One region of the Mesorhizobium australafricanum genome, then DNA from elsewhere that is predicted to be linked to it. Evidence: predicted binding sites of a transcription regulator. Region 1 holds the regulator's gene; each other region holds the start of a gene.
The links. Region 1 encodes PhoB, which activates phosphate uptake and scavenging genes when phosphate is short. Its sites were predicted from a motif close to TGTCATNNANCTGTCAT; they were not measured.
Positions count from the first base shown of each region.

Region 1 (5,900 bases):
TCGAAATTCGGCGTATCCTTCCTGACGACCGAATCCTGGAATCCGGTCACCGAGAATTTCGGCGCCTTGGCGCCCATCTATGGCACCGTCGTCACCTCGGCCATCGCCATCATCATCGCCGTGCCGATCGGTATCGGCATCGCCATCTTCCTGACCGAGCTCTGCCCGCGTCCACTTAGGCGCCCGATCGCCATCGCGGTCGAGCTGCTCGCAGGCATTCCCTCGATCATCTACGGCATCTGGGGCCTGTTCGTCTTCGCGCCGTTCCTGCAGACGACGGTCCAGCCCTTCGTCATCTGGCTCTTCAAAGGCATCCCCGGCCTCAACAGCCTGTTTGCCGGCCCGCCCTACGGCATCGGCCTGCTGACCTCGTCGCTGATCCTCGCCATCATGGTGCTGCCGTTCATCACCTCGATCACCAAGGACGTGTTCGACACCGTGCCGGCGGTGCTGAAGGAATCGGCATACGGTATCGGCTGCACGACCTGGGAAGTGACCCGGCGCGTGACCATCCCCTATACCCGCGTCGGCATCATGGGCGGCGTCATGCTCGGCCTTGGCCGCGCGCTCGGCGAGACGATGGCCGTGACCTTCGTCATCGGCAACGCGCATCGCATCAGCGCCTCGCTGTTTGCGCCGGGCACGACAATATCGGCGACGATCGCCAATGAATTCACCGAGGCCGATGGCGCGCTTTACACGTCCTCGCTGGTGGCGCTCGGCCTGATCCTGTTCATCATAACCTTCATCATCCTCGCGCTCGCACGCTACATGCTGTTGCGCATCGATAGCCGCACGGGAGCCTGATCGATGTCGACAGCCGCATCGCTTCACCAAAGCCGCAAGCGCAAGAATGCCGTGATGATGGCGCTATGCGTCGTCGCGGCGGGCATCGGCCTCGCCTGGCTGGCGCTGATCCTCGGCGCCCTGCTCTACAAAGGGCTCTCCGGAGTATCGCTGGCCGTGTTCACGCAAATGACGCCGCCGCCCGGCGATGCCGGCGGCCTGCTCAACGCCATCTACGGCAGCATCATGATGACCATCATCGGCATCGTCGTCGGCACGCCGATCGGCGTGCTGGCCGGCACCTACATGGCCGAGTATGGTCGCTTCTCGAAGCTCACCACGGTGGTGCGCTTCATCAACGACATCCTGTTGTCGGCGCCCTCGATCATCGTCGGCCTGTTCGTCTATGAGCTGTTGGTGCGGCCGATGGGGCACTTCTCGGCGATTGCCGGCGCCGTCGCGCTGTCCATCCTGGTGATCCCCGTCGTGGTGCGCACCACCGAGGACATGCTCAACCTTGTGCCCAACGCGCTGCGCGAGGCGGGCACCGCCATCGGCGCGCCGCGCTGGGTGGTGATCCGCTCGGTCGCCTATCGCGCGGCAATGTCAGGCATCGTCACCGGCATCCTTTTGGCGATCGCCCGCATCTCCGGCGAGACGGCGCCGCTTCTCTTCACCGCGCTCAACAACCAATTCTGGTCGAGCAATCTCAATGCCCCGATGGCCAGCCTGCCGGTGACCATCTTCCAGTTCGCTCTCAGCCCCTATGAGGAATGGCAGCAACTGGCCTGGACGGGCGCACTCATAATCACCCTGACGGTTCTCGGGCTGAGCATCATCGCCCGCAGCCTAACCGGACGCAGAGAGGACAGATGAAACCGATGTTGTCCACCGACCTGAACGTAGCCGACACGACAGTCGAGAAGGCCAAGATCGAGGTCAAGAACCTCAACTTCTACTATGGCCAGTCGAAGGCGCTGAAGGACATCAACCTGTCCCTGCCCGAGCGCAGCGTGACCGCCTTTATCGGGCCGTCGGGCTGCGGGAAGTCGACGCTGCTGCGCGTGCTCAACCGCATCTACGAGCTCTATCCGAAGCAGAGCGCGGAAGGGCAGGTGCTGCTCGACGGCAAGAACATCCTCGACCGCTCGCAAGACCTCAACCTGCTGCGCACCAAGATCGGCATGGTGTTCCAGAAGCCGACGCCGTTCCCGATGTCGATCTACGAAAACATCGCCTTCGGCGTCAGGCTCTATGAGAAGATCAGCAAGGCCGAGATGGACAGCCGCGTCGAGCAGGCGCTGAAGCGCGCCGCGCTCTGGACCGAGGTCAAGGACAAGCTCAACGCCAGCGGACTGAGCCTTTCCGGCGGTCAGCAGCAGCGCCTGTGCATCGCCCGCACCGTGGCGGTGAAGCCGGAAGTCATCCTGCTCGACGAACCGGCCTCGGCGCTCGATCCGCTGTCGACGGCCAAGATCGAAGAGCTGATCGACGAGTTGCAAGTCGACTACACGATCGTCATCGTCACCCACAACATGCAGCAGGCGGCGCGCGTGTCGCGGCAGACGGCGTTCATGTATCTTGGCGAGCTGGTGGAGTTCGACCGGACCGAGAAGATCTTCACCTCGCCGCGCGAGAAGCGCACGCAGGACTACATCACCGGCCGCTTCGGCTGAGTTCATCGAGGACATCATTATGGCCGAACATACCGTCGCCTCCTTCGACGAGGATTTGAGGCAGATCAGCCGGCTTATCAATGACATGGGCGATCTCGCAGGCTCCATGGTCGGCGCCTCGACCAGGGCACTGCTCGAGACCGACAATGCGCTGGCGCAGCGCGTCGTCTCCGACGACGCCATCATGGACGCGCGTCAGCGCGAGCTTGACGACCGCGCCATCACGCTCATCGCCAAGCGGCAGCCGATGGCGGACGATCTTCGCCACGTGGTCGGCTCGATCCGCATGGCGGGCGACCTCGAACGCATCGGCGACCTTGCCAAGAACATCGCCAAGCGCGTAGGTTCGGTCGGCGTCAGCGCGGCGCCGCGCGACCTCACGCATTCGATCGATTCCATGGCGCAGCTGGTGCTGATCCAGGTCCAGGCCGTGATCCAGGAATATACGGTGGGCGACGCCACGGCGCTGGCCAAGCTTCGCAACGACGACGAGCGCATCGACGTCAAATACACCTCCGTCTTCCGCGAGCTCCTGACCTATATGATGGAAGATCCGCGCAACATCACCGCTTGCACGCATCTTCTGTTCTGCGCCAAGAATCTCGAACGCATCGGCGACCATGTGACCAACATCGCCGAGAACGCCTACTATGTGCTGACCGGCATCCAGTTGCCCGCGAATCGCCCGAAGCAGGACGAGACGGCAATGTCGGCGCCGGCGGCCTGACAAGGGTAACCTGCAATGATCGCGCCACGCATCATGGTGGTGGAGGACGAGGAGCCGCTGGGGGTGCTGCTCCGCTACAATCTCGAATCCGAGGGTTACCAGGTCGAAGTGGTGACCCGCGGCGACGAGGCCGAAATCCGCCTTCAGGAAAACGTTCCCGACCTGCTCGTGCTCGACTGGATGGTGCCGGCCGTTTCCGGCATCGAGCTTTGCCGGCGCCTCAGGATGCGGCCCGAGACCGAGCGGCTGCCGATCATCATGCTGACGGCGCGCGGCGAGGAAAGCGACCGTGTGCGCGGCCTCTCGACCGGCGCCGACGACTATCTGGTCAAGCCGTTCTCGACGCCGGAGTTCATGGCCCGCGTCAAGGCGCTGCTGCGTCGCGCCAAGCCGGAGGTGCTGTCCAGCGTGCTCAAGGTCGGCGACATCGTGCTCGACCGCGAATCGCATCGCGTCTACCGCAAGAAGAGCGAGATCAGGCTCGGCCCGACCGAGTTCCGGCTGCTCGAATTCATGATGCGTCATCCCGGCCGGGTATTCTCGCGCAGTCAACTGCTCGACAATGTCTGGGGCGAGACGATCTATATCGACGAGCGCACGGTCGACGTGCATGTCGGGCGCCTGCGCAAGGCCGTCAACAACGGCCGCATGCCCGATGTCATCCGCACCATCCGCGGGGCGGGCTATGCGATCAGGGAAGATTAGGGATATGCCGATATTCAGGTGAGGCCGGCCTGCGAATGGCGGCTTCCTGCGCTTCCGGTACTCACGTACTTAAGTACGCTCCGTTCCGGCCTTCGCCGGCCGAAGCGCTCATAAGTGTTTCCGCCCTATGAAGGCTACGGCCGGCGTAGGCCGGTTGTCGGAATCCACCATTCTCGACTCGGCCTGACCTGAATCTCAGCATATCCCGGCGCTTGAGCCTGCCGTTCATGCGACGTGCTTGCCCGCTCTCGCCTGGCCCCCGGGCGCGAAAATCTCCTGGTCGACGAAGGTCAGCGCGCGGGCGGCGCAGCCTTCGCGGATGAGCGGCAATTCGTTCGGCTCGGTGTCGAAGGAGATCGATTTCGAGTGCTGGCCGCCGGCGGTCTGGGCGATCGCTTCTCTCAGCGCCGGCTCGATCAGGTCGAAGGCGGCCGCGCTGACGCCGACCATGGCGACAGGCGCCGGATCGATCAGGGCGAACAGGCTGCCGAGACCGAAGCCAAGCGCTTCGCCGGCGCGGCGATACGCCTCCCGCTCCGGACCGTCCTCCTGCCGGGCCTTCGCGGCAAGCGCCCGCATGTCGGCGTCGCCGACGTCGACCGGCTCGGCGTCCTCGCTCATCTTCATGGCGCTGCGCCAGATCGCATAGTTGCCGGCATAGGCCTCGACGCAGCCGCGGCGGCCGCACCGGCAAAGCGCGCCGCCCGGACGATGGATCATATGGCCGAACTCGCCGCCCGAGGAATGGGTGCCGGTGAACAGCGCGCCCTTGAGCACTAGGCCCATACCAATGCCGTGCGAGAGCAGGATGGCGATGAAATCGTCACGATAGCGCTCGGGATCGCGCCATTGCAGCGCCACCGCCATCATGTTGCAGTCGTTCTCCATGGTGGCGGGGATGCCGAATTCCTTCTCGAGGATGTCGGCAAAAGGAATGTCGGTCAGCGGGGTGATCGGCGACCACAGCATGGCGCGCGCCCGGGAATCGGTGATGCCCTGAATGCCCATGGCGATGCGGGCGACGCTGCCGACGTCGAGGTCGGGATCCTGCAGCCGGCGCCGGACGATTGCCATGCATGCGCCGATCAGCTCGTCGCGCGGCATGACAAGCGTGTCCAGGCGCTGCTGTTCCTCGGCAATCACCTGGCCGGCATAGTCGATGACGGCGACCGACAGGAAGTTCAGCGACAGCACCACGGTCAGCACCGCGGCGGCTTCGGGGTTCAGCGCCAGGCCGATCTGCGGGCGGCCGCGTTTCAACGCCGTCGGCTCGTTGGCCTTGCTCTCGGTGAGAATGCCCTCCTGGATCAGATCGGCGGAAATCGCCGAAATGGTCGAGTGGCTGAGCCCGGTGGTGGCGGCAATCTCCGTCCGCGATGGCTGGCCGGCGCGGCGCACGGCCGAAATCACCATGGCGCGGTTGCGCCGGCGCAAATCGTCGTGGCGGATTCCGACCGACATTATCTCGCACCGTCCTCCCGGGTCATCGCGGCCTTGTGATGATGCCATGGCCTGTCGCTGACACCCCAGCAATAGTGGCAGAAGCCAAAGCCGATGTCATTATTTATTGCGAACGTCGAAAAAAATGCCGGGACCCATCAAAGGCCATCAGAATCGCGGTTGACAGCGTCGTTTCGCTGGATCACTATTTTTTTGAGGCTCGAAAAAAAGCCTCTGTGCCGGCCTTCGGGCCAGTCTGGGTCGCGCCGCACAGGGCGCAGGGAGGATATCATGAAGAAATTCGCAGCCGCCATTCTGGCGGGCGTTGCCATGTCGCTGACGCTGGCGTCGGTCGCCGAGGCGAAGGGCAAGGTGATCGGCGTCTCGTGGTCGAATTTCCAGGAAGAGCGCTGGAAGACCGACGAAGCGGCGATGAAGAAGGCAATCGAGGCCGCGGGCGACAAGTACATCTCCGCCGACGCGCAGTCCAATCCGGGCAAGCAGCTGACCGACGTCGAAAGCCTGATCTCGCAGGGCGCCAACTCGCTGATCATCCTGGCGCAGGA
Region 1 is NZ_JAVIIT010000012.1:23,761-29,660, forward strand. It holds gene pstC (phosphate ABC transporter permease subunit PstC) at 1-807, shown strand, start outside; gene pstA (phosphate ABC transporter permease PstA) at 811-1,662, shown strand; gene pstB (phosphate ABC transporter ATP-binding protein PstB) at 1,659-2,462, shown strand; gene phoU (phosphate signaling complex protein PhoU) at 2,482-3,189, shown strand; gene phoB (phosphate regulon transcriptional regulator PhoB) at 3,205-3,894, shown strand; gene RFM98_RS21740 (ROK family protein) at 4,120-5,355, opposite strand; gene xylF (D-xylose ABC transporter substrate-binding protein) at 5,626-5,900, shown strand, end outside.

Region 2 (5,900 bases), on a different contig from region 1:
CCCTCCAAACGGAGGGTTTTCGACGATTGCTTCGGCATTTGGCGCCAAGTGCACGGCCCGGCTCCTCCCGCCTGTCAGCATTCAAGCCGGGTTCGGCAGATAGGCCCTACCTCCCCTGCATTGCTTCAGATAGTCGAGCGCGCGCACCTGGCCGGTGATCTCGAGGTCGCCGCGATAGACCGGGTCGTGCCAGCCTTCGATGTCGATGGCGCCCTTGTAGCCGGCCAGCCGCAACTCGCTGATCACGCGCGTCCAGTCGCTGTCGCCGAAGCCCGGCGTGCGCATCTGCACGAAGGGCAGGCGCCCGAACACTCCATGCTCGCGGATCACGTCCCAGCGCACCGTTGCGTCCTTGCCATGGACGTGGAAGATGCGCGGCGCCCATTTGCGGATCTGCGGGATCGGATCGATCAGGTAGACGAGTTGGTGGCAGGGCTCCCATTCGAGGCCGAGATTGTCGTCCGGCAATTCGTTGAACATCAGCTCCCAGGCATCGGGATTGTGGGCGATGTTCCAGTCGCCGCTTGCCCAGTTGCCATCCATGGCGCAGTTCTCGAAGGCGATGCGCACGCCCTTGTCCGCGGCACGTTTCGCCAGCGCCCCCCACACCTCGCGGAAGCGCGGCAGGCTGTCGGTCAGCTTCTTGCCGCGAACGCGGCCGGTGAAGCCGCAGACCATTGAGGTGCCGAACAGATGCGCGTTGTCGATCACCGTCTCCCAGGCCTTGAGCACGCCGCGATCTGTATCGCCGCTCTCCAGCGGGTTGCCGAACACCCCGATCGACGACACAGTGACGTCGGCGTCGCCGATCGCCTCTCGTATTTGGCCGGCGAGCCTCGGCAGATCCTTGCCGCCCAGCGTCTGCCAGAAGAAGGGCTGGATGCTTTCGAAGCCGAGCGGCAAGATCTGCTTGATGTAGGCGGCCGGGTCGTCGAGATTGGCCCGCACCATGGTGCCGATCCTGATGTCGAGCAGTGGATTTGCCATCACTGAGCATCCCTGGCGATCATGACCCGGCGTCCGGTCTCGGCGCTCTCGATCGCGCCGAAGACCATGGCCAGGCTGTTGATGTTGTCGGTGCCGCGCGTCTCCGGCTCGGTGCCGGTCTCGACCGCCTGCATGAAATCCTGGATGATGCCGAGATGGCCGTCGACCCGGTCGGCGGGATCGAGCGCCGGCACCTCGATGGCTTGCGTCTTGTCGATGATGCCGTCGCGGCCGGTCGCAACCACCTCCGCCTTCAGCCCGTCATGGCCGTCCCACATCAGGCTGCCGCGCTCGGCGACGATGCGCCAGCTGCCTTCCCAACTGGTGCGGAAACCGTCGGCGCACCAGGAGCCGGCATAGGTGAAGACCTTGCCGCCGCCGAGGTCGAAGACGGCGCTCGCCGACGAGCCCTGCCGGTACCAGGAACTGGCCGGCTCCCACTCCTGGCAATAGACGCTGGCCGGCTCGCCGGCGACCATGTAGCGCGCGGCGTCGAAGGTGTGGATCGCCATGTCGAGCAGCAGTACGTGGGCCATCTCCTCGCGAAAGCCGCCGAAATGCGGCGCGATGAAGAAGTCGGCGTGGATGCTGGTCGGCTTGCCGATGGCGCCGGAGTCCAGAAACCGCCGGATGCGCCTGACATTGGCGACATAGCGACGGTTCTGGACGACGGCGTGAACGCGTCCGGTGCGACGGGCGGCTTCGATTATGGCGCGCGCGTTCTCCGGGCTGTCGGCCAGCGGCTTTTCGGTGAGCAGGTGGCAGTGATGGGCAAAGGCTGAAAGCGCTACCTCGCGGCGGGCAGCCGGCACCACGACGTCGAACACGGCATCGGGCTTGGTCTTATCGAGGACGGCGTCGAGGCTGGTGCCGATGACGGCGTCGGAGAGTTCGTATTCGCGCGCCCTCGCCTGCGCCCGCTCGGCATCGAGATCGACAAGGCCGGCAATGGCAAGCCCGTCGATCCGCCTTGCGGCATCGAGCCAATGCTTGCTCATGGCTCCGCACCCGACCAGGACGACCTTCATCATCCAACGCTCCTCCCGTTCGGCCCCTCCAGGCCGAATGTCACGGCATCCACGGGATCACCGTAAACGTTTTTCCGTAAACGTTTACGAGAACACACCCGATGGCGTAGAATGTCAACCGGCTGTTCGCGAAAATCGTCCCGAAGCCTTGGCCTGAGGGGCAGCCGGTGCTAGCCAAGGCAGGGGGAGAACCGTCCTTGGCGTCCAGCATCCACGATCTTGCACGTCACCTGAACATTTCGATCGGCACCGTGTCGCGCGCGCTGAACGGCCGTGCCGACGTCAATGCCGATACGCGCCAGCGTGTGCTGGAAGCGGCGAGAGAGCTGAACTATTCGCCCAACCAGTCCGGCCGCAGCCTCAGGCAAGGCGCCACCCGCTCCATCGCCTTCATGCTGCAGCCGCATCCGGGCGACCAGCAATATGGCGAGCCTTTCTTCATCCCGTTCCTGACCGGGCTGCAGGCGCGGCTCGCCGAGCATGACCTGGATCTGATGGTCGTCATGGGTGAGCCCGGCCAATATCAGCCGGAGAGGCTGCGCCGCGTGGTCGAGACGCGCCGGGCCGACGCGGTCGTGTTGGCCAACACACGGCGGAAAGACGATCGGATCGACTATCTCAGCAAGGCCGGCTTTCCCTTCGCCACGCTTGGCCGAAGTCAGTCCGGCGGCGACACCTATCCTTCGCTCGATATCGATTTCGAGAGGGCGGGTGATGAAGCCGTCGACCGGCTGGTCGCACGCGGCCACCGCCGCATTGCCGCCATCCGCCCTTCGCTTGATCTCAACTTCGGCTACCTGTTCCTCGACGGCTACCGCAAGGCGCTGAAGCGGCACGGCATCGAAGTCGACCCCGGCCTGATCGCCGACGGCTTCATCAACGAGGCCGGCGGCTACCAGGTGACGCCGCGCGTCATGGTCTCCAGGGACAGGCCGACGGCAATCATCTTCAACAATGACGCCATGGCCCTCGGCGGTTGCAAGGCGCTGGCCGAGATGGGCATCAGGCCTGGCCACGACGTCGCGGTGATCGTCATCGTCGACACGCCGCTTTGCCGCTACTTCTCCCCGGCGCTGACCGCCTTCCGTCCGTCGCTGGGGCCGATGGGAAGGCGTCTGGCCGAGATGCTGCTCGCCTCCCTTCCCGCCTTCGCCGGGCCCGAAGGCACGAGGATCATACGCGAGGTCTGGCCGCTGGAACTGATCGCAAGGGAGAGCGATTGAGCATGCCTTTTCCCTTCTCCCCTTGTGGGAGAAGGTGGATCGGCGCGCAGCGCCGAGACGGATGAGGGGTGTTCCAGCGGAGTGAGACGTTGACGTTCCCTGGAACACCCTTCATCCGACCGAGCTTCGCTCGGCCACCTTCTCCCACAAGGGGAGAAGGAGAAGTGCGCGCCACCTGTCACGCAACCATCACGTTCAAGTCCTAGACCGCTCGACGGCAAGGGGCTGGCCGCATCGTCGATGCCGCGCCCTTTTCAGCCAACGGCCGCTCTGCTCGTCAAGAAGGGGATACCGATGAAACATCTCAACCGAACCGTCGTGCTCGGCGCGGCACTTGCCCTGTTCACCGCCCTGACGCCGGCGCTCGCCGACGGCGTCGCCTATGTCAACAAGGGGCTCGTCGGCGTCGGCCGTATTCCGGCCAGCCTGAAGGACAAGTTCGGCGAGACTTTCGGTTCGGGTTCCGGCATGGCGATCGACACAAAGGGCTGGACCCGCGACGGCGCAAGCTACAAAGGCTCTCTCTGGCTGCTGCCGGATCGCGGCTACAATGTCGTCGGCACCACCGATTATCGCGCCCGCCTCAACACGATCGCGATCGAGCTGACACCGACCGCGCCGGGCACCGCACCCGCCGCCGGTCAGGAGCAGACGGGCGTCAAGGCGACGCTCGCCGACACCATGCTTCTGACCGACGACAAGGGCGCCGATACCACCGGCCTCGACCCATTGAACGGAGTGCGGTCGGCCGCCGGCGACATGCCGATCCTGCCGCAGGCCGACAACGGCAAGCTGGCGCTGGACGACGAAGCGATCGTGCGGCTGTCCGACGGCACCATGTTCATCTCCGACGAGTATGGCCCCAACATCTACCGCTTCTCGGCCGACGGCCGCTTGATGTCGGCGACGCAGCCGCCCGCGGCGCTGGTGCCGATGCGCCATGGCAAGCCGAACTTCGCTTCCGACAATCCGGGCCTAGGTGCGGCCGAGCCCGATCCGAAGGACCCCGAGACCGGCCGCCAGAACAACCAGGGCCTCGAAGGCATGTCGATGACGCCGGACGGCAAGTTCCTGATCGCCGTGCTGCAGTCGGCGCCGCGCCAGGATGGCGGCGATTCCGGCTCGACTCGCCAGAATACGCGCGCGCTGGTCTATGACGCCTCCGATCTCGCCCACCTCAAGCTGGCGCACGAATATGTCGTGCCGCTGCCGGTGTTCAAGGACGCCAAGGGCAAGACCAAGGTCGCCGCGCAGAGCGAAATCGTGGCGCTCACCGACAAGAGCTTCCTGATGCTGGCGCGTGACTCAGGCAACGGCCAGGGCGTGAAGGGCGACGAGTCGCTCTACCGCAAGATCGAGATCGTCGACCTCTCCGCCGCCACCGATATCGCCAACGGCCCGTTCGACGCCGCCGACAAGCCCGTCGCGCCGAAGGGCGTGCTCGATCCGTCGGTGACCGCTGCCAAGCTGACGCCGTTCATCGACATCAACGACAAGGGCGAGCTCGGCCGATTCGGTCTCCACAATGGCGCCCCGAACGACAAGAACAACCTTTCGGAGAAGTGGGAGGCGATGTCGCTGGCTCCGGTGCTCGACCCCAAGCTGCCCGATGACTACTTCCTGTTCGTTGCCAACGACAACGATTTTCTCACTCAGGACGGCTTCCAGGTCGGCGCTTCGTACAAGGCCGAGGACGGCGCCGATGTCGACACCACCTTCCTAGTCTACCAGGTCACCTTGCCCGGCCTTTCCGGAAAGACCACCCAGTAATGGACGGCGACGGCCGCTGCGGCAGCCGCCTCAACCGTAATGGGATGCATCACCATCAGGCCTGCGATAGCATCGCGGGCCTGATTCATTTTTGGTACCCGCCCCACCATGGATAACAACATGGATGACAAAAAGCCCGCCCGCCAGCGCGTCGGCGACCTGACCAGCGGCCCGATCCCGCGCACGCTGCTGTTGTTCGCGCTGCCGGTTCTGGGCTCCAACGTGCTGCAGTCGCTCAACGGCTCGATCAATGCGGTCTGGGTCGGCCGCTTCCTCGGCGAGGCGGCGCTGACCGCCACCTCCAACGCCAATCTCGTGCTGTTCCTCATCCTCGGCACCGTCTTCGGCATCGGCATGGCCGCGACCATTCTGGTGGCGCAATCGGTCGGCGCCCGCGATCTGCCCGAGGCGAAGCGGATCGTCGGCACCAGCGCCACCTTCTTCTTCCTCGTCTCGGTGGTGTTCGCCGTCTGCGGCTGGATCTGGGTCGATGCCATCCTCACCGGGCTCGGCACGCCGGCGGATGCCTTGCCGCTGGCGCGGGCCTACCTGCGCATCATCTTCGTCGCCGTGCCGATGATGAACCTTTTGTCCTTCGTCATGACCGTGCTGCGCGGCGCCGGCGACTCACGAACCCCGTTTGTCTTCATGGCGCTGGCGGTCGTCCTTGACGTCGTGCTCAATCCGCTGCTGATCCGCGGCATCGGCCCCTTCCCCGAGCTCGGCATTGCCGGCTCGGCCACCTCGACGCTTGTCGGCCAGACGGTGAGCGTGATCGCCATCCTGATCGTGCTCTATACGCGCAAACATCCGCTGCGGCTGGCAGGCAGTGATCTGGTTTTGCTCAAGCCCGACCCGGCGCTGCTGCGCATCGTCGTCTTCAAGGGCATTC
Region 2 is NZ_JAVIIT010000006.1:214,757-220,656, reverse strand. It holds gene RFM98_RS14250 (sugar phosphate isomerase/epimerase family protein) at 82-987, opposite strand; gene RFM98_RS14245 (Gfo/Idh/MocA family protein) at 987-2,018, opposite strand; gene RFM98_RS14240 (LacI family DNA-binding transcriptional regulator) at 2,213-3,238, shown strand; gene RFM98_RS14235 (esterase-like activity of phytase family protein) at 3,533-5,008, shown strand; gene RFM98_RS14230 (MATE family efflux transporter) at 5,129-5,900, shown strand, end outside.
Region 2: the regulator PhoB is predicted to act here: its motif matches at 3,415-3,431, upstream of RFM98_RS14235 (esterase-like activity of phytase family protein).

Region 3 (5,900 bases), on a different contig from region 1:
TCGCCTCGCGCGAGATGCCGATGCCCTATGGCTGGGGCACCGGCGGCGTCCAGGTCACCGCCTCGATCATCGGTCCGGACGATGTGCTGAAAGTCATCGACCAGGGCGCCGACGACACCACCAACGCCGTCTCGATCCGCGCCTTCTTCAGGAAGGTCGCCAAGGTCGCCGTCACGACGGAGACGGCGAAGGCCTCGATCATCCAGACCCGCCACCGTATTCCGGAACAGCCGCTGACTGCCGGCCAGGTGCTGGTCTACCAGGTGCCGATCCCCGAGCCGCTGCGCTTTCTCGAGCCGCGCGAGACCGAGACGCGCAAGATGCATGCGCTGGAGGAATACGGCCTCATGCATGTGAAGCTCTACGAGGACATTGCCAAGCACGGCCGCATTGCCACCACCTATGCCTATCCGGTCAAGGTCGAGGGCCGCTATGTGATGGACCCTTCGCCGACTCCCAAATTCGACAATCCGAAGATGCACCGCTCGCCGGCCCTGCAGCTGTTCGGCGCCGGCCGCGAGAAGCGCATCTATGCGGTGCCGCCTTTCACCGACGTCGTCAGCCTCGATTTCGAGGACCATCCCTTCGAGGTGCAGACCTTCGACCAGCCCTGCGCGCTGTGCGGCGCCGAGAATGTCTATCTCGACGAGGTCATCCTCGATGACCATGGCGGCCACATGTTCGTCTGCTCCGACACCGACCACTGCGAGAAGCGGCGCGCCGATCCTACCTCCCCCTCGCGGGGAGGTCGCGCCGAAGGCGCGGGTGGGGGGGACGGCCAATCTTCTCTTTCTTCAACCCGCACCCCGGCGCTGCGCGCCGACCCTCCCCACAAGGGGGAGGGTAAGGAGGCCGAATGACCGACGAACCGCTGCTGCGCGTCGCAGCACTTTCCAAATTCTACGGCTCGCGCGTCGGCTGCGAGGCGATCTCCTTCGACCTCTGGCCGGGCGAGGTGCTGGCGGTGGTCGGCGAATCCGGCTCCGGCAAGACGACGCTGCTCAACTGCCTGTCGACGCGGCTGCTGCCATCCTCCGGCACCGCCAGCTATCGCATGCGCGATGGCCAGTGGCGCGAGCTCTACAGGATGAGCGAGGCCGAGCGTCGCTTCCTGATGCGCACCGATTGGGGCTTTGTTCATCAGAACCCGGCGGACGGGCTGCGCATGACCGTATCGGCCGGCGCCAATGTCGGCGAGCGGCTGATGGCGGTCGGCGACCGCCACTACGGCAGGATCCGCGCCACCGCCGTCGACTGGCTGTCGCGCGTCGAGATCGACGAGGACCGCATCGACGACGAGCCGCGCGCCTTTTCCGGCGGCATGCGCCAGCGCCTGCAGATCGCCCGCAATTTGGTGACAGGCCCGCGTCTGGTGTTCATGGACGAGCCGACCGGCGGCCTCGATGTCTCGGTGCAGGCCCGCCTGCTCGACCTGTTGCGCGGGCTGGTCACCGATCTCGGCCTCGCCGCGATCGTCGTCACCCACGACCTCGCCGTGGCGCGGCTCCTGTCGCAGCGCATGATGGTGATGAAGGACGGCCGCGTCGTCGAAAGCGGCCTCACCGACCGCGTGCTCGACGATCCGCGCGCGCCGTACACCCAACTCCTCGTTTCTTCGATTTTGCAGGTGTGATGATGGCGCTTGAGCACCCCCCTCTGGCCTGCCGGCCATCTCCCCCTCAAGGAGGGAGATCAGCAGCTTTCATGCCCCGCTCGTTCTGCAACGCGGGCGAGTGGCGAAACCGAATGCGACAGCCGATCTCCCCCCTAGAGGGGGAGATGCCTGGCAAGGCAGAGGGGGGTGCTGTCCTGCCAACGAATGACGATTGGAGGACCTTCTGATGGCTACGCCTCTTGTCGTTTCAGACGTCGCAAAGAGCTTCACCATGCATCTGCGCGAAGGTGTCACGCTGCCGGTGGTGGCGGGTGTCTCCTTCTCGATCCGCGCCGGCGAATGCGCCGTGCTCGGCGGTCCGTCCGGTGCCGGAAAGAGCTCGATCCTGAAGATGCTTTACGGCAACTACGCCGTCGATGAAGGCCAGATCATCGTCCAACATGGCGGCGGCTTGATCGACCTTGCTTCCGCCAGCCCGCGCACCGTGCTTTCCGTGCGCCGCCACACCATAGGCTATGTCAGTCAGTTCCTGCGCACCGTGCCGCGCGTCTCGGCGCTCGACGTCGTCGCCGAGCCTCTGGTCGAGCGCGGCGAGGACAGGGAAATCGCGCGGGCCAAGGCTCGTTCCTTGCTGGCGCAGCTCAATTTGCCGGAAAAGCTCTGGGCCCTGCCGCCTGCGACCTTCTCCGGCGGCGAGCAACAGCGCGTCAACATCGCGCGCGGCTTCATCACCGAGCATCCGATCCTGCTGCTCGACGAACCGACCGCCTCGCTCGACGCGAAGAACCGCGATGTCGTGATCGAACTCATCGCCGCCAAGAAGGCGGCGGGCGTTGCCCTGCTCGGCATCTTCCATGATCTCGATGTGCGTGACGCGGTCTCCGATCGCGTCATCGACGTCACCGCTTTCGCGGCGGGCAAGGTAGCCGCATGATGAAGCTTTCGGAGACGCCGCTGATCCATCCGACGGCCCAGGTCGAAAACTCGACGCTCGGCCGCTGGACCGAAATCGCCGAGCGCAGCCGTGTCGCCGAATGCGAGCTCGGCGACTATTCCTACATGATGCAGGATTGCGCCGTCTGGTGCGCGACCATTGGCAAGTTCTCCAACATAGCGGCAAGCGTGCGCATCAACGCCACCAACCATCCGACCTGGCGGCCGACGCTGCACCACTTCACCTACCGCGCCTCCGACTATTGGGACGACGCCGAGCATGAGAGCGAGTTTTTCGCTGAGCGCCGCGCCAAACGCGTCACGATCGGCCACGACACCTGGCTCGGCCACGGCTCGACCATCCTGCCCGGCGTGACGGTCGGCGACGGCGCCGCGGTCGGCGCGGGCGCGGTGGTGTCGAAGGACGTCGCGCCCTATACCATCGTCGGCGGCGTGCCGGCAAAGCCGATCCGTGAACGCTTCGACCGCCGCACCGCCGAGCGCTACCAGGCGCTCGCCTGGTGGGACTGGGATCATGCAAGGCTGCGCTCAGCGCTCGACGATTTTCGCGAGTTGTCGGCCGAAGCATTTCTCGAAAAGCACGGCGGCTGACAGGGCTTGCGTTCATACCCTTGACACATGACTCGGACAGTAGGCGATCTCCCCTGGGAGATCGCCATGCTCGACACAGTCAGATCCTCGCTCGCCGCCTTCTTCGAAGGATCCAATCCGACGCCGCCGACGCATCTCGGCACCCGATATGACACGTCAGGCGACTTCCTGCTCGAACCCGGCAACACGGTGGTCTGCCATCTTGTCGAGGGTTCGCCCTCGGAAGCCGCCGTCATCGAAGTGCGCGAACGCATGCTGGCCATGCCCGACGCGGATCGCCTCGCCTTCACGCCGATCTCCAGCCTGCACATGACGCTGTTCCAGGGCATCATCGAATACCGGCGCCGTCTTCCCTACTGGCCGTCGGACGTGCCGCTCGACACCGGCATCGACGACATGACGCGCCTCTATCTCGAACGCCTGCAAGGCTTCGAGGACCACGGTCCCTTCAAGATCAAAGTTGTCGAAGTCGTGCCGACCGGCCTGACCGTCGCCGGCGCTTCCGAACAGGACCGCCAGACCCTGAAAGCCTGGCGCGACGCCCTTTCAGCGCCGCTCGGCTACCGCCACCCGGACCACGACGCATACGTCTTCCATATTACCTTTGCCTATCAGGTCCGCCGCCTCGCCGACGAGCGGGCCGGAGCCTGGCAGACATTGTTCGATGACTGCCTGTCGTTCCTCGAGCGCGAGGCTCCGGTGATCGAGCTGAAGGCACCGGCCTTCTGCAATTTCAAGGACATGAAGCATTTCGAGGAATTGCTCTTGCTCGAATGATACCGATGCATATCGCCCAAAAATGCGCAGCGGTTTTGGGATGACGACATCCATCAACGAGAAATCCAGCCTGTGGGACGTAACAAAACTGACATCAATCCGACACCCCAGCTTCATCGGCCTGCGATAGCGAAGGTTAACAGACCTTCAAAACCGCGACGGACTGGAGCTTTGGTATGTCAGCATCATCGGCCACGCTGGAAATCCGCGGCGTAACCCGACGATTTGGCAAGAACACCGCTGTCAGCGACATCAACGTCTCGATTCCGCGCGGTCAGATGGTCGGCATCATCGGCCGCTCCGGCGCCGGCAAGTCGACGTTGCTGCGCATGATCAATCGTCTCATCGATCCCAGCCAGGGGTCGATTTTTTTTGACGGCGCCGAGGTCTCCAGCCTGCATGGTTCGCCGCTGCGCCGCTGGCAGCGCGACTGCGCCATGATCTTTCAGCAGTTCAACCTCGTGCCGCGCCTCGACGTTTTGACCAACGTCCTGCTTGGCCGCCTCAATCACCGCTCCACGATGTCCAATCTGCTCGGCATGTTCACCCGCACCGAATGTGCCGAAGCGGTGGCCGCCCTCGAACGCCTCGACATCGCACGCACCGCGCTGCAGCCGGCCGGCACGTTGTCCGGCGGTCAGCAGCAGCGTGTCGCGATCGCCCGCGCCATGATGCAGCAGCCGAAGGTGCTTCTGGCCGACGAGCCGATCGCCTCGCTCGATCCGCTCAATGCCAAGGTGGTGATGGACTCGCTGCGCGACATCAACCTGCGCGAAGGCATCACCGTCGTCACCAACCTGCACACGCTGGACACCGCCCGCGCTTATTGCACCCGCATCATCGGCATGGCCGCCGGCAAGGTCGTCTTCGACGGCGGTCCGGACGACCTCGACCGCAACGCCGTGCGTACGGTCTATGGCGCCGATGCCGGCGGCGCCGAGATCTCCGAGGCCATCACGTCGACCAGCGTCACCATCAAGCCGAAGATCACCGCATCCGCCGGACCGCTCGAACCAGCATTCCCTGGCTACTGAACCCACCCCCCGGCCCCAGGCGGTCCGGGCAAATCGTGGATGTCAGCAGAGCAACCCGGATCGCCCGCCAGCGTCAAAGGCAAGACTTGAAAAATCAGAACGCCGCCGGCGCGCAGCCGGAACAACAGGAGAGAGATCAAAATGTTCAGGAAGATGGTTTTTGGGGCGGTTTCGCTGCTCGCCATGGCGGCAAGCGCCGCGCACGCCGCCGACATCAAGGAATTCCGCGTCGGCATCCTCGGCGGTGAGAACGAGACCGACCGCCTGCGCAACTACCAGTGCCTCGCCGACCACCTGAAGTCGGAATTCGGCTTCGAGAAGGTTTCGCTGTTCCCGGCCGCCGACTATGACGGCGTCATTCAGGGCCTGCTCGGCGGCACGCTCGACTTCGCCGAGCTCGGCGCATCGGGTTATGCCAGCGTCTATCTCAAGGATCCGAAGGCCGTCACCCCGATCCTCACCACCAAGCAGACCGACGGCTCCACCGGCTACTATTCGATCGGCCTGGCGCTCAAGACTTCCGGCATCACCGACATCAAGTCGGCCAAGGGCAAGAAGCTCGGCTACGCCGATCCGGATTCGACCTCGGGTTACCTGATCCCGCTGACCCAGATTCCGAAGGACACCGGCGCTTCCAACGAGACCTACTTCGCCTCGACCCAGTTCAACGGCGGCCATGAGAACAACGTGCTGGCCGTCCGCGACGGCAAGGTTGATGTGGCGGTGGATGATTCCTCGGGCATCGGCGACTTCAAGAACGGCTACACCTCGGGCACCTTCCACAAGGAAGTCGCCAAGGGCGCCGTCGACCCCAACGACTTCGTCGAAGTCTGGCGCTCGGGCCTGATCCCGAACGGCCCGCTGGTCGTTCGCACCGCGCTCGGCGACGACATGACCGCCAAGCTGACCGCCTTCTTTACCGCTCTGCC
Region 3 is NZ_JAVIIT010000009.1:109,904-115,803, forward strand. It holds gene RFM98_RS18855 (alpha-D-ribose 1-methylphosphonate 5-phosphate C-P-lyase PhnJ) at 1-860, shown strand, start outside; gene phnK (phosphonate C-P lyase system protein PhnK) at 857-1,633, shown strand; gene phnL (phosphonate C-P lyase system protein PhnL) at 1,842-2,549, shown strand; gene RFM98_RS18870 (DapH/DapD/GlmU-related protein) at 2,546-3,160, shown strand; gene RFM98_RS18875 (DUF1868 domain-containing protein) at 3,227-3,937, shown strand; gene phnC (phosphonate ABC transporter ATP-binding protein) at 4,114-4,971, shown strand; gene phnD (phosphonate ABC transporter substrate-binding protein) at 5,113-5,900, shown strand, end outside.
Region 3: the regulator PhoB is predicted to act here: its motif matches at 4,016-4,032, upstream of phnC (phosphonate ABC transporter ATP-binding protein).

Region 4 (5,900 bases), on a different contig from region 1:
GCGCCTGCAGTCGCTCGCGGATGCGCGCGACGCGTTCGCCGCCGGCCTCCAGCCACGCCGCGACCGGATCCGCCGCGGTGCCGTGAGCAGTGAGCGCCGCTACCGCGATGCCGCGGCGCGCCACGCCGATCGTGTCGGTCGCGCGCGACAGCGCCAGCTGGTCGTAATAGTCGGACGGCATGATCGAGCGCGCCGCCTCCTCGACACGCGGGATGCGGAAGGCGTCGCTGACGGCGAAGAAGGCCTTGGCGGCGCTGACGATATCGGCATTGGCGGTGCGCGCGGTGAGCGCCACGTCCGGGATCAGCTCGGCGACCTCGGCCAAAGCGAGCTTCTCGGCGAGCTTTTCCGGCGCGCCGGCCTTGAACAGGCCATGCCGCCGCTCCTCTATGCGCTCGCGCGAGAAGGCCGGCAGCAGCGAGACGAGCTTTGGCTCCAGCACTTTGCGGGCTTCCAGCAATTCTCCGATGCGCTGGCCGAGCGGCACGGAACCCGCTTCGTTCTTCAGGTACCAGCCGCTGGTCACGAAGATCAGCCGGCTAACCGCCTGGTAGAGATCGAGCTGGATCTGGCCGTCGATCTGGTTGTCGAGCGCATCGATCTCCTTGTAGAGCGCGGGCAGCGCGAAGCCGTCGCGGACCATGGCAAAGATGCGCACGACATCCGCCGCCGTGCGGCCTGTGGCTTCCTGCAGCCGGTTGACGAAGGACGGTCCGCCGCGATTGACCAGATCGTTGGCGACGACGCGCGCGATGATCTCGCGCCGCAGCCGGTGGTCGCGGATCTCGCCGGCGAATTTCTTGCCCATGCGCTCCGGGAAATAGCCCATCAGGTCGCGGTCGAAATGCTGATCGTCCGGCACGTCGCTGGCGACGATGTCGGAGAACAGCACGATCTTGGCATAGGCAAGCAGCACGCCGAGCTCGGCCCGGGTCAGCGGCTCGCCGCGCGCCTCGCGTTCGGCAAGGGCCGCCGGTGAAGGCAGCGTCTCAACCGCGCGGTCGAGCAGTCCGCGCGCTTCCAGCGCCGTCATGAAGCGCGCCTGGTGCGCGATGTCGGCCAGCCCGCGCTTGCGCGCCAGCGAGAGCGCCAGCGTCTGCTGATAGTTGTTGGCGAGCACCAGCGCGCCCACCTCGTCGGTCATTTCGGCGAGCAGCTTGTTGCGCGCCGGTCTCGCCAGCGAACCTTTGCGCATGGCCGACGCCAGCGCGATCTTGATGTTGACCTCGACGTCGGAGCAGTTGACGCCGCCCGAATTGTCGATGGCGTCGGAGTTGCAACGGCCGCCATTCATGCCGAACTCGATGCGCGCCCGCTGCGTGACGCCAAGATTGGCGCCCTCGCCGATCACCTTGGCGCGCACGTCGAGCGCGATGACACGGATGGCGTCGTTGGCGCGGTCGCCGACATCGGCGTTGCTCTCGCCGGAAGCACGGACATAGGTGCCGATGCCGCCGAACCACAAAAGGTCGACCGGCGCCTTGAGGATGGCGTTCATGATCTCGACCGGCGTCGCCGTCGTCTTGGTGAGCCCGATCGCGGCCGCCGCCGCTTGCGGCAGCGTGATCGATTTCTGGTTGCGCGAGACGATGACGCCGCCTTCCGACAGCTTCGACTTGTCGTAGTCCTGCCAGGACGAGCGCGGCAGCGCGAACATGCGCACCCGCTCGGCCATCGAGGCCGCCATGTCGGGATCCGGATCGATGAAGATGTCGCGATGGTCGAAAGCGGCGATCAGCCTGGTCTGCGGCGACAACAGCATGCCGTTGCCGAACACGTCGCCCGACATGTCGCCGACGCCGACCACGGTGAAGGGCGAGGTCTGGATGTCGCGGTTGATTTCGCGGAAATGGCGCTTCACCGCCTCCCAGGCGCCCTTGGCGGTGATGCCCATCTTCTTGTGGTCGTAACCGGCCGAGCCGCCGCTGGCGAAGGCGTCGTCCAGCCAGAAATTGTGCTTCTCGGAAATGGCGTTGGCGGTGTCGGAGAAGGTCGCCGTGCCCTTGTCGGCGGCGACGACGAAATACGGATCGTCCTGGTCGCGCCGCACCACGCCGGCCGGCGGGATGACGCCGTCGACGCCGATATTGTCGGTGATCGAGAGCAGGCTGGAGACGAAGTTCTTATAGGCCGAGGTGCCGGCTTCGAAAATGGCGTCGCGCCCGCCGCTCATCGGCAGTTTCTTCGGATAGAAGCCGCCCTTGGCGCCGACCGGCACGATGACCGCGTTCTTGACCTGCTGCGCCTTGACGAGGCCCAGCACCTCGGTGCGGTAATCCTGGGCGCGGTCCGACCAGCGCAGGCCGCCGCGCGCCACCGGGCCGAAGCGCAGATGCACGCCCTCGACCTCGGACCCGTAGACGAAGATCTCGCGCCACGGTCGTGGCGCCGGCAGGCCCTCGACCGCCTGCGAGTCGAGCTTGATCGCCAGCGACTGCCCCTTTTCTTTCGTATCGGCTACGAAATGATTGGTCCGCAGCGAGGCTTCGATGAGGTTGAGATAGCGGCGGATGATGGTGTCGTCATCGATATTGGGCACCTCCTCCAGCGCGTCCTTGATCTTGGCCTTGAGGTGCTTGGCCGCGACCACGCCGTCGCCTTCCGCCGCCGGCCCGAGACGGGCGACGAACAGCGCATGCAGGCCGCGCGCGATCTCGGGATAGCGGTTGAGAGCGGCGGCGATGAAATCCTGGCTCTGCGGAATGCCAGCCTGCTGCAAATAGCGGCCATAGGCGCGCAGGATGGTGATCTCGCCCGACCACAGGCCGGCGGTCTGCGCCAGGCCGTTGTAGCCGTCATTGTCGACATCGCCGCGCCAGACCGACAGGAACGCGTCCTCGAACAGCGCGCCGCCGTCGGCGAGGTCTATTCGCGCGCCGTAGCTGTTCTCCAGTTCCATGTCGTGGATGAAGACCGTCCCGGCCGGATCGTCGCCGACCTCGAAGGTGCGCTCGCTGATGACGCGGAAGCCGATATTTTCCAGCACCGGCACGCGCCGCGAGAGCGCCACCGGGCTGCCATGGTGATAGATCTTCAGCGCCGCCTGCTCCGGCTTCTGGTCGGCATGGCGGTAATAATCGATGGCGATCGGATTTTCGGCGCTGATTTTCGCAAGGCGCCTGGCGTCGGCCAGCGCCACGGCGGCCGAAAAGCTGTCGCGGTAGCTTTCGGGGAAACGCGCCGCGATCGCCTTCAGCGCCGGATCGCTGCCGGCGGCTTCCGCGGCTTCGGAAAGCGCGTCCTCCCATGTGCGCACGATGTCGCGGATCGCTGCCTCGAGTGTTGCCTGCTCGATCTTCGGCGTCTTGCCGCCGGAACGGCCGATGATGAAGTGAATGCGCGCCAGCCCGCCTTCCGGAAAGGCCGGGTAATAGGCCGACAGCCGGCCCTCGAACACGGTCTTGAGATAGGCGCCGATCTTCTCGCGTACCACGCTGTCGTAGCGGTCGCGCGGCACGAAGACGATGATCGAGACGAAGCGGTCGAACTGGTCGACGCGCACCAGCGCCCGCACCCGCGGCCGTTCGATCAGGCCGAGGATGGCGCTGGCGTGCTTTCTGAGGATCGGCACCGGGACCTGGAAGAACTCATCGCGCGGATAGCTCTCCAGCACGTTGATCAGCGCCTTGCCAGAATGGTCGTGCGGATTGAAACCAGACTTGGCGATGATCGTTTCGGCCTTCGAGCGCAGATAGGGGATCTTCATCACCGAGCGCGTGTAGGCGGTCGAGGTGAAAAGGCCGACGATGCGCAGCTCGCCCGCCAGCGCGCCTTTCGCCGTGTAGGTCTTGATGCCGATATAATCGAGATAGATGCGGCGATGCACCGACGACTTGGCATTGGCCTTGGTCACGATCAGCGGCTCCGGCCCGTGCAGGAAGGCACGGATTTCCGGCGTCGTCGTCACCGCTTCGGTGCCGCGCCGCAGCACCAGCACATCTGGATCGGATAGGATGCCGAGGCCGGGCTTCTCGGCGCGCTCCAGCGAGCCGCTCTCCTCGCCGCCGACATATTTGAATTCGCGCATGCCGAGGAAGGTGAAATTGTCGTCGCGCAGCCATTCGAGGAAGGCGATCGCTTCGGCGACGCTCTTCTTGTCGAGCGGCACCGCCGAATAGCGGAATTCGGAAATCGCCTGGTCGAGGCGGGCGAGCATCCGCTTCCAATCGACGACGGCGGCGCGGACCTGGGAAAGCATCTTGCCGAGCCGCTCGGTAAGGTTCTTCGCCTGCTCGGCATTCAACCTTGGAATGTGGACATGGACGACGCTCAACCGGTCGTGCTCGTCATCCTCCTTGCCGCCGTCGCTGAGAACCTCGGCGACGCCGCTCTTGCCATGGCGTACCGTGACGATCGGATGGGTGACCAGCGTCGGCTCGCCGCTGATCTCGGTGATCTCGCCGAGGATGGAATCGAACAGGAACGGCATGTTGTCGTTGACGACGGTGATGACCGTGACCGGCCGGCCGTCGCAGGCAACGCCCGAATCGGCTTCGACCGCAACGACGCTTTCACCCTTCCTGTGGCCGGCGACCGCTTGGGCGGCGAGTTCGCCGGCGCGTTCGAGGTCGGCCGCGTCATAGGCCGCGACGTCCTCGGCAGGCGCCCGGGCAAGCAGATAGTCGGCAAGCCTTGCGGATTTGTCGTCCGCCTTGGCGGCGGCAGCTTTCTTCTTCGGCTTGGATTTCACGCTGGCCATGACGCTTATTCCCTCCCGTGGCATGCTTTTGCGGCTATGGTAGCCAGATGATCGCTGTTTGGCGACAACGGTTTGACGACGCTTTAAAAAATTCGAACCGACGCCGTTGCCTTGCAAGGAGAACGAACCCATGACCGGCAGGATTACCGCGCTTGACCTTGTCCAGGCGCAGCTCAGCGAGGCGACGAAGGCCTATTTCGCCAAATGCCAGGAGAAGCTCGGCCTCGTCCCCAACGTGCTTCTGGCCTACGCCTTCGACGAGAAGAAGCTGCGCGCCTTCACCGACATGTACAATGATCTGATGCTGGGCGAGTCCGGCCTGTCGAAGCTGGAGCGCGAGATGATCGCGGTGGTCGTCTCCTCGATCAACCACTGCTTCTACTGCCTGGCCGCGCACGGCGCGGCGGTGCGTCAGCTGTCGGGCGAGCCGGCGCTTGGCGAGATGATGGTGATGAATTTCCGCGCCGCCGATCTGTCGGACCGCCAGCACGCCATGCTGGAATTCGCCGTGAAGCTGACGGAAGAGCCGGCCAAGATCGTCGAGGCCGACCGCGCAACCTTGCGCCAGGCCGGCTTTACCGACCGCGACATCTGGGACATCGCTTCGACCGCCGCCTTCTTCAACATGTCGAACCGGGTGGCCGCCGCGGTCGACATGCGGCCGAACGCCGAATACCACGCCATGGCAAGGTGAGGCTCGCCAGCTTTACATTAGCAAACTCGAATTTTTCATTGCCCATCCCGCTATTTGGTCCGATGATCAACGATTGCGGCCCTGGCCGCATATCGGATTGCAGCCTGGCCGCATATCGGATTGCGGCATGGGCCGCATATCGCAAGCGGCGTGGCCGCATGCCGGTTCGACGCCGCCGACAAAGGAGGAGAACATGGCGAAATTTCTCTATGTCTATCATGGCTCCGGCAAGATGCCGACCGAGGAGGCCGAACGCAAAGCGGCGATGGATGCCTGGACCGGCTGGTACGACAAGCTCGGCTCGGCTGTCGTCGATGGCGGCAATCCCGTCGGCATGTCGAAGACGGTTCTGCCAGGCGGCAAGGTCGAGAGCAATGGCGGCAGCAATCCGACCGCCGGCTACACAATCGTCGAAGCCAAGAACATCGACGATGCCGTCGCCAAAGCCAAGGACTGTCCGATCCTGATGGACCCGGCTTTCACCGTCGAGATCGCGCCGATCATCGA
Region 4 is NZ_JAVIIT010000005.1:149,713-155,612, forward strand. It holds gene RFM98_RS12050 (NAD-glutamate dehydrogenase) at 1-4,699, opposite strand, end outside; gene RFM98_RS12055 (peroxidase-related enzyme) at 4,830-5,393, shown strand; gene RFM98_RS12060 (YciI family protein) at 5,587-5,900, shown strand, end outside.
Region 4: the regulator PhoB is predicted to act here: its motif matches at 4,764-4,780, upstream of RFM98_RS12050 (NAD-glutamate dehydrogenase).